2 regions of the Micromonospora sp. NPDC023956 genome follow, and region 2 is predicted to be linked to the other one. Evidence: riboswitches for the same ligand, from Rfam matches in the RefSeq annotation. Region 2 holds a riboswitch; the other holds the start of a gene.
What was found. Region 2 has a riboswitch for ZMP and ZTP ahead of AB0F58_RS21400 (glycine hydroxymethyltransferase). Riboswitches for the same ligand answer to the same signal wherever they lie in the genome.
Positions count from the first base shown of each region.

Region 1: another riboswitch for ZMP and ZTP. It lies ahead of AB0F58_RS05725 (bifunctional 5,10-methylenetetrahydrofolate dehydrogenase/5,10-methenyltetrahydrofolate cyclohydrolase); the one in region 2 lies ahead of AB0F58_RS21400 (glycine hydroxymethyltransferase).

Region 1 is NZ_JBEZZN010000002.1:700,028-704,254, forward strand. It holds gene dnaB (replicative DNA helicase) at 1-1,245, shown strand, start outside; gene AB0F58_RS05725 (bifunctional 5,10-methylenetetrahydrofolate dehydrogenase/5,10-methenyltetrahydrofolate cyclohydrolase) at 1,274-2,134, opposite strand; ZMP/ZTP riboswitch at 2,156-2,240, opposite strand; gene AB0F58_RS05730 (zf-TFIIB domain-containing protein) at 2,507-2,932, opposite strand; gene AB0F58_RS05735 (phosphoribosyltransferase family protein) at 3,045-3,677, opposite strand; gene AB0F58_RS05740 (glycosyltransferase 87 family protein) at 3,687-4,227, opposite strand, start outside.
Region 2 is NZ_JBEZZN010000011.1:124,680-128,906, reverse strand. It holds gene AB0F58_RS21410 (hemerythrin domain-containing protein) at 74-574, shown strand; gene AB0F58_RS21405 (metallophosphoesterase) at 610-1,485, opposite strand; ZMP/ZTP riboswitch at 1,617-1,706, shown strand; gene AB0F58_RS21400 (glycine hydroxymethyltransferase) at 1,724-3,163, shown strand; gene AB0F58_RS21395 (hypothetical protein) at 3,213-3,467, opposite strand; gene AB0F58_RS21390 (PLP-dependent aminotransferase family protein) at 3,534-4,227, opposite strand, start outside.

The DNA of each region.
Region 1 (4,227 bases), on a different contig from region 2:
CCGCTGGCGGCCACGATGCGGTACTCGATCGGGTTGCTTCCGCCGGCCCCGCTGGCCGACCGGGAGCACGGGTCGTTCACCGGTCGCCTGCGCACCGTCGGCGTCCTCGATGACCGGCACATTCCGGTGGCGTACCTGCGCGCGTCCGAGCAGCAGCGCCGCCAGCTCCTCGCCGGCCTGCTCGACACCGACGGGACGGTGACCCCCACCGGCTCGGTGCAGTTCCACGCCACCTCGCGGCAGCTCGCGGAGGACGCGTGTGAACTGGTCGTCAGCCTCGGCTACCGGTGCAGCACGACCACCAGCGAGGTGACGGGCCGGCACCCGGACCCGTCGGTGGCGCATGTCGTGGAGTTCACCACCGACGACGACGTGTTCCGCGTGGAGCGTAAGCGCATCGCGCACAAGGAACGGCGTACGGTCGCAGCCGGACCGGCCGGCACCGGCTCGCGGTACATCGTCGACGTCCGGCCGGTCCCCAGCGTGCCGGTGCGGTGCGTGTCCGTGGACAACGACGATCACCTGTACCTGGCGGGGCGTTCGATGATCCCGACCCACAACAGCACAGCCTCGATGGACTTCGCGCGCAATGCGGCGATTCGGGCCAACCAGGCCGCCGCCATCTTCTCGCTGGAGATGAGCAAGGTCGAGATCGTCATGCGACTTCTCTCGGCGGAGGCGCGGGTACCACTGCACGTACTGCGGAGCGGGCAGCTCTCCGACGACGACTGGACCAAGCTGGCCCGCTGCATGGGTGAGATCAGCGAGGCGCCGCTCTTCGTCGACGACACCCCGAGCATGAACCTGATGGAGATCAGGTCGAAGGCGCGGCGGCTCAAGCAGCGCCACGACCTGAAGATGATCGTGGTGGACTATCTCCAGCTCATGACCTCGCCGAAGCGTACGGAGAGCCGGCAGCAGGAGGTCGCCGACCTGTCCCGAGGGCTCAAGCTGCTCGCGAAGGAGGTCGAGTGCCCGGTCATCGCGGTGAGCCAGCTGAACCGTGGTCCCGAGCAGCGCACCGACAAGCGCCCTCAATTGTCGGATTTGCGAGAGTCTGGGTCAATTGAGCAAGATGCAGACGTGGTAATCCTGCTGCACCGGGACGACTACTACGACAAGGAGTCGCCCCGGGCCGGGGAGGCGGATTTCATCGTTGCCAAGCATCGGAATGGACCGACCGACACCGTGACCGTGGCCGCGCAACTCCACCTGTCGCGGTTCGTCGACATGGCGATCGTCTGACGGTCCGTTCCCGTCCCGCGATCCCGGGTCAGTCGGCGTCGAGCTGACGCGTCGCCGCCTCCACGGTCTGCGCCAGCAGGACCGCGATGGTCATCGGTCCGACCCCACCCGGAACCGGGGTGATCAGACTGGCCCGCTCACGGGCGGACGCGAAGTCGACGTCACCGACGTTGCCCGGGTTGTACCCGGCGTCGACCACCACCGCGCCGGGCTTGATGTCCGCGCCGGTGAGGAGGCGCGGTCGGCCGACGGCGGCGACCAGGACGTCGGCCTCCCGGGTGATGGCGGAGAGGTCGGTCGTCCGGGAGTGGCAGTAGGTGACCGTGGCGTCCCGCCCGAGCAGGAGCAGCCCGGCCGGTCTGCCCAGGATGGGGCTGCGCCCCACCACCACCGCGTGCTTGCCGGCCAGGTCGACCCGGTACTCGTCGAGCAGGCGCAGGATGCCGCCGGGGGTGCAGGAGACGAAGCCGGGCAGCCCGAACCCCATCGCGGCGAAGGAGTGCATGGTGACGCCGTCGACGTCCTTCTCGGGAGCGATGGCCTCGAAGGCGGCGCGTTCGTCGATGTGCGCCCCGACCGGGTGCTGGAGCAGGATGCCGTGCACGTCGGGGTCCCGGGACAGGGCGGTGATCGCCTCGACGAGGTCGTCGGTGGTGGTCGAGGCGGGCAGGGCGACGTGGCGGGATCTGATGCCGGCCTGCTCGCAGCGGTTGCGCTTCATCCGTACGTAGGTGACGGAGGCCGGGTCCTCGCCGACCAGCACGGTGGCCAGGCAGGGGGCGACGCCGGTGCGTCGCCGCAGGTCGGCGGCGGTGGCGGAACTGGTGTCGACGATGCGCCGGGCGAGGTCACGGCCGTCCATCAGTCGGGCCGGGGGCGTCTGGGCCATGGGGCACTCCTGAACCTCGTGGAGGGTCGCCCAGGCGTACGGCATCGACGGTCGTCGGGCCGCTCCCCGGTGGTGCTCCACCTCAACGCCAGTAACGGCCCGCTCCACAGTGTACTCGCCCGGTGGGGCGGTCCCGGCTCAGCCGCGCCGGCCGGGACCGCCCCCGCCGGCAGCCTGCCGTCTCGCGCGGCGGGAACCAGTCGGGCCGGGGCGACCGGACCGTGGATCTGGTCCGGTCGCCCCGGCCCGGATCAGCCGTAGGGCCACGGGGCGGGTCAGCCCGGAGAACTGTCGGGCCGGCCGCTGACAGCCTTCACCGTACCCGGCCACCCGGGGTGTGCCGGGCGGGTCGGTGCAGGGGCGCCGCGTGGATCAGCCGAAGAAGTCGCCGAGGAAGCCGTGCTGCTTCTTGCGGCGGTAGTGCCCGTGGTAGCCGTAGTGCTGCTGGCCGTGGCCGCTGTAGGCGGGTGCGGGGGCGGCCGGGTAGCCCGGCGGGGGTGGGGGCGGCGGCACGGCGCCGTACCCGGGCTGGTGCGGCGCGGCACCGGGCGGCGGGGGCGGTGGGGGAGCGTATCCGCCCGGCTGGCCGGGGCCGCGCCCCGGTGCCTGGCCGGGGGGCGGCGGCGCGCCCGGGATGGCGGGGTTCTGCTTGTTCCAGTTCGCCTCCGCCTCGAACAACTTCTCGAGTTCGCCGCGATCGAGGAAGATTCCCCGGCAATCGCCGCACTGGTCGACGACGACTCCGCTGCGCTCGTACTGGCGCATGTCTCCTTGGCACTTGGGACAGGTGAGCTGCATTTCTCGACGGTACCCGGTGTCGGGGGCATCTGCGCTGTGCCGGGTGTCGCCGCTGCCGGGTGTCCACCCCGTCCGGCCGGCGGGGCACCGCTGGTCAGGGAGCCGTTCGACGTCAGGACGACGCGGCGAGCGCCGCGGTGACCTCCTGGTCGGAGACCTCGTGGAAGTCGTCGTAGTAGCGGCTGACCGCGCCGAAGTCGGCGGGTGTCTGGACGCAGACGACCTGGTCGGCCTCGGCGGCGAGCATGTCGCACGCCTCCTGGGAGCCGACCGGCACGGCGACCACGACGCGGCGGGCACCGAGGTGACGGGCCACCTGGACGGCGGCGCGGGCGGTGGCACCGGTGGCGAGGCCGTCGTCGACGAGGACGGCGGTCCGGCCGGTCAGGTCCAGCGGTGGACGGCCGGTCCGGTAGAGCTCTTCGCGGCGCTCCAGTTCGGCCTGTTCGCGGCGGACGACCTCGGCGACCTCGTCGGGGCTGATCCGGCTGGCCACCGCGTCGTTGAGGACCCGCACGTCGGCGGGGCCGAGCGCGCCGAATGCCACCTCGGGTGCCCAGGGCATACCGAGTTTGCGGACCACCAGGACGTCGAGGGGCGCGTCGAGCCGGTCGGCGACCACCCGGGCGACCGGGACACCGCCCCGGACGAGCCCGAGGACGACGACGTCCGGCTGACCGGCGAGCCCGTCGATCCGGTCGGCGATCGCTCCGCCGGCTTCGGCGCGGTTGCGGTAGGTGGTCATGCCTCAGGTCTACGCCCTGTCGGCTGGTCCCGCAGCAGAGTCGACCGAAGAGGGGTTCTCGGGTTCGGCGGGTCGGAGGGCGGGGGCCCAGACCAGGAGGGCCAGCGGGTAGAGCAGGTACCCGAAGCGGGTGGTCGGCATCAGGGCGATCGCGGCGAGCAGTCCGTACCCGCAGACGAGGGCACTGGCGGCGGCGGTGCGGGGCGGGTGGCGCAGCAGGTGGACGGCGATCGCCAGTCCGGCCGCGACCAGGAGGCCGGCGGCGACGGCCCGGCCGGCGGGCAGGCCGGTGGCGATCAGGTGGCCGGGGAACGGGGACTGGGCGGGACTGGTGACGAGGCCCTGGCCGAGCGGGAAGCGCAGGACGTTCTCGACCAGGGCGTCGTGGTCGACGAGGAGGGCGGGTAGGAGGGCGGCGGCGGGCAGACCGAACGCGCCGACGGCGAAGCGTCCCCCGGCGCGGCGGGTGACGGCCCAGAAGAGCAGGACGAGGGCGATCGGCCAGGCGAACAGCTTGAGCGCCCCGGCGAGGCCGACGGCGATTCCGGCG
Region 2 (4,227 bases):
CGGGTGAGGTCTGTTTTGCCCGGCCGGGCCGGGGGTAGCAGGGCGGTCACCAGTCCACTCGAGGAGGTCAACGGTGTCCACCGACGCGATCGTGCTGCTCAAAGAGGACCACAAGGAGATGCGCCGGCTGTTCCGGGAGTTCCAGGACGCGCAGGAGGGGCCGCCGAAGCGACGGCAGGAGCTGGTGAACCGGATCCTGGAGGCGCTGACCGTGCACACCTACCTCGAGAACGAGGTGATGTACCCGGAGGTCCGCCGGCTCCTGCCCGACCTGGAGGACGACATCCTCGAGTCGTACGAGGAGCACCACGTCGCCGACGTCCTCTGCGCCGAACTGGCCACCATGGACGCCGGGGACGAGCGCTTCGTCGCCAAGACCACCGTGCTGATCGAGAACGTGACGCACCACGTCGAGGAGGAGGAGCAGGAGTGGTTCCCCAAGGTGCGCGAGGCGCTCGGCCGCAAGCAGTTGCAGGAGATCGGTGAACGGATGCTGGCGCTGCGCCCGGACGCGCCGCGGAGCCCGTCCGAGCCGAAGGCGCTGAAGAAGGCCCTCGACGCGATGACCGCCTGAGCCCGGCCAGCGGGCCCGTGGTCGCCCCGACCCGACTACCGGAGTGGCTGGCTCGCCGGCCACTCCGGTAGGTCACCGGTCGGGGCGGGGAGGATCCGCCGCAGCCGAGGGGGGTTCAGGCGGGGCTTCCACTCGCGCGGGTAGCCGACGGAGACCTCCTCGAACCGCACCCCGTCGTACACGGTGGTGCGCGGGATGTGCAGGTGGCCGTAGACGACCACGGCGGCCCGGTAACGCAGGTGCCAGTCGGCCGTGGCGGTCGTGCCGCACCACTGGGCGAAGATCGGGAACCGCAGGATCCGGGTCGGCTCCCGTACCAGGGGGTAGTGGTTGACCAGCACGGTCGGCAGCTCGTCGAGCGCGTCGAGGCGGGCCCGGGTCTGCGTCAACCGGGCGGCGCACCACTCCTGCCGGCTCGGGTACGGGTCGGGGTGGAGCAGGTACTCGTCGGTGCAGACGATGCCGGTGCGGTGCGCCTCGGCCAGCGCCGCCTCCCGGTCCATCCCGTCGGGGAGGAAGGTGTAGTCGTAGCCGAGGAAGAGCGGCACGATCCGGACCGGCCCGTCGGGGCCGTGCCAGATCTCGTACGGGTCCTCCGGGGTGACCACGTCGAGCCGCCGGCACAGGTCGACGACGTGCCGGTACCGCTCCTCGCCCCGCAGCGTCACCGGATCGGTGGCCGGGGTCCAGAGCTCGTGGTTGCCGGGCACCCAGATCACCTTCGCGAACCGCTCGCGCAGCTGACCGAGCGTCCGTTCGATGTGCGACACCGTCTCGCCGACGTCGCCGGCGACGAGGAGCCAGTCCTCCGGCGACTCCGGGCGCAGCTCGTCGACGACCCGGCGGTTGTCCGCGTATCCGACGTGCAGATCACTGATCGCGACCAGGCTGCCGCCGCCCTCCCCCACCATGACCACGATCTTACGGACACCTCTGCCGGCCAGCGGCCCCGCGCACGCGTCCCGGCGGCGGCGCGCTCGCGCCGCGCTCCAGCCTCGGCGGAGGCAGGACGGGGACCGCCCGGCGCGACCCGGTAGGATCGCCGGTGGGCCGTGACTGGCGCGTGGGGATGGAGCACCATCGGGAAGCGGCCCCGTCATGAGGACGCACGCCGAGCGCCTGGGCCTTCCGCACCGTACTGGAGGTCGCATGCCGTCGTCGAACGCCGAGTCCACCGCTTTCCGCAGCGCCCTCGAGGTGATCCGGGCCGTCGAGCCCCGGGTGGCCGACGCGATCGGCGCCGAGCTGGCCGACCAGCGGGAGTCGCTGAAGCTGATCGCCAGTGAGAACTACGCCTCCCCGGCCACCCTGCTGGCGATGGGCAACTGGTTCAGCGACAAGTACGCCGAGGGCACCGTGGGCCGGCGGTTCTACGCCGGCTGCCAGAACGTCGACACCGTCGAGGCGCTCGCCGCCGAGCACGCCCGGGAGCTGTTCGGGGCGGCGCACGCGTACGTGCAGCCGCACTCGGGCATCGACGCCAACCTGGTCGCCTTCTGGGCGGTGCTGGCCGACCGGGTCGAGGCCCCGGCCCTGAAGAAGGCACAGGCCCGGCACGTCAACGACCTCACCGAGGCCGACTGGTTCACGCTCCGCCGCGAGCTGGGCGACCAGCGGATGCTCGGCATGTCGCTGGACGCCGGCGGGCACCTCACCCACGGGTTCCGGCCGAACATCTCCGGCAAGATGTTCGACCAGCGCAGCTACGGCACCGACCCGGCCACCGGCCTGGTCGACTACGACAAGGTCGCCGAGGCGGCCCGGGAGTTCCGGCCGCTGATCCTGGTCGGCGGTTACTCCGCGTACCCCCGGAAGGTCAACTTCCGGATCCTGCGGGAGATCGCCGACGAGGTGGGCGCCACCTTCATGGTGGACATGGCGCACTTCGCCGGGCTGGTCGCCGGCAAGGTCTTCACCGGCGACTTCGACCCGGTGCCGCACGCGCACATCGTCACCACCACCACGCACAAGTCGCTGCGCGGCCCACGCGGCGGCATGGTGCTCTGCGGCCCGGAGCTGGCCGAGCAGGTGGACCGGGGCTGCCCGATGGTGCTCGGCGGCCCGCTGCCGCACGTGATGGCCGCCAAGGCGGTCGCCCTGGCCGAGGCCCGCCGCCCGGACTTCGCCGACTACGCGCAGCGCATCGTCGCCAACTCGCAGGCCCTCGCCGAGGGGCTGCTGCGGCGCGGGGCCACCCTGGTCACCGGGGGCACCGACAACCACCTGGTGCTCATCGACGTGACCGGCTATGGGCTGACCGGCCGGCAGGCCGAGCAGGCCCTGCTGGACTCCGGCATCGTGACCAACCGTAACGCCGTCCCGCAGGACCCGAACGGGGCCTGGTACACCTCCGGCATCCGGATCGGCACCCCGGCGCTGACCACCCGGGGCCTCGGCACCGACCAGATGGACGAGACCGCCGAGCTGATCCACACCGTGCTCAGCCAGACCCGGCCGGGGGCGAACGCCGACGGCACCGGGTCGAAGGCGAAGTACATCCTCGACCCGACGGTTTCCGAACGGATCGCCAAGCAGGCCAGCGACCTGGTCGCCGGTTACCCGCTCTACCCCACCGTCGACCTGGGCTGACGACCCGGCCGTCGGGGTGGCGCCGGGCGCGGCGCCACCCCGGCGGGGGTCAGATCGTCACCGGCCGTTTGAGGTGGTAACGGTGCACTTCGGTGCTGCCCTGCACGTTGTTGACGTCCTCGGCCGCGGAGACCAGCTCCCACCCCTCCCGGCCCACCCGGTTCAGGTGGGCGATGGCGGTGTCGCCGTACGGGGTGACGTCCCGGCGTGAGCCGTCCGGGCCGTACCAGGTGAACGTGACCTCGAAACTGCGCCCCTGCCCTTGGTAGCGGCGGACCAGTAGTGCGTACTCCCAGGCGACCATGGTTCCATTATCGCCGTCCACAGCGGAGCGTGTGGTGGCGAGGCGGAGCGTGTCGTGCCGGACACCTCAGGTGACCGCCGGGCCGCGCCGGTGGATCTCGTCGGTGACCAGCGCGGCCAGCCGGTCCAACCCCAGGTCGATCTGCTCGCGGGTGACCGCGCTGATCGACAGCCGCAGCGCGTCGACCGGCGCGGTGTCGTCGTAGAAGTGCGCCATCGGCGTCCAGAGCACGCCGTACTCCTGGGCCGACCGGGCCAGCAGCGCGTCGTCGACCGGGAACGGCACGGTCAGCACCGCGAAGAAGCCGCCGGCCGGGACGTTCCACCGCACCGGCGACGGTGGCGGGAACCGCCGGGCCAGGCCGGCGACGAGGTGCCGCAGGTTGCCGGCGTAGACCGCGCGTTCCCGCTCGTTGGCCCGGAGCAGGCTGCACCCGTGCGCCAGCAGCCGGCCGCCGACCACCGCCTGGGCGATCGGGGAGGTGTTCACGGTGACCATGCTCTTGATCTTGGCGAGCTGGTCGGCGAGCAACCCGACGGTCCCGTCCGCGCCCCGGACCCGCTGGTCGGCCAGGACGTAGCCGACCCGGGCGCCGGGCAGCACGGTCTTGGCGAACGAGCCCAGGTAGACCACCCGGCCCCGCTCGTCGAGCGCCTTCAGGGTGGGCAGCCGGGCCGTGCCGTCGGCCGGGAACAGGCCGTACGGGTTGTCCTCGATCAGCAGCAGGTCCTCCGCCTCCGCCAGGTCGAGCAGCCGGCGG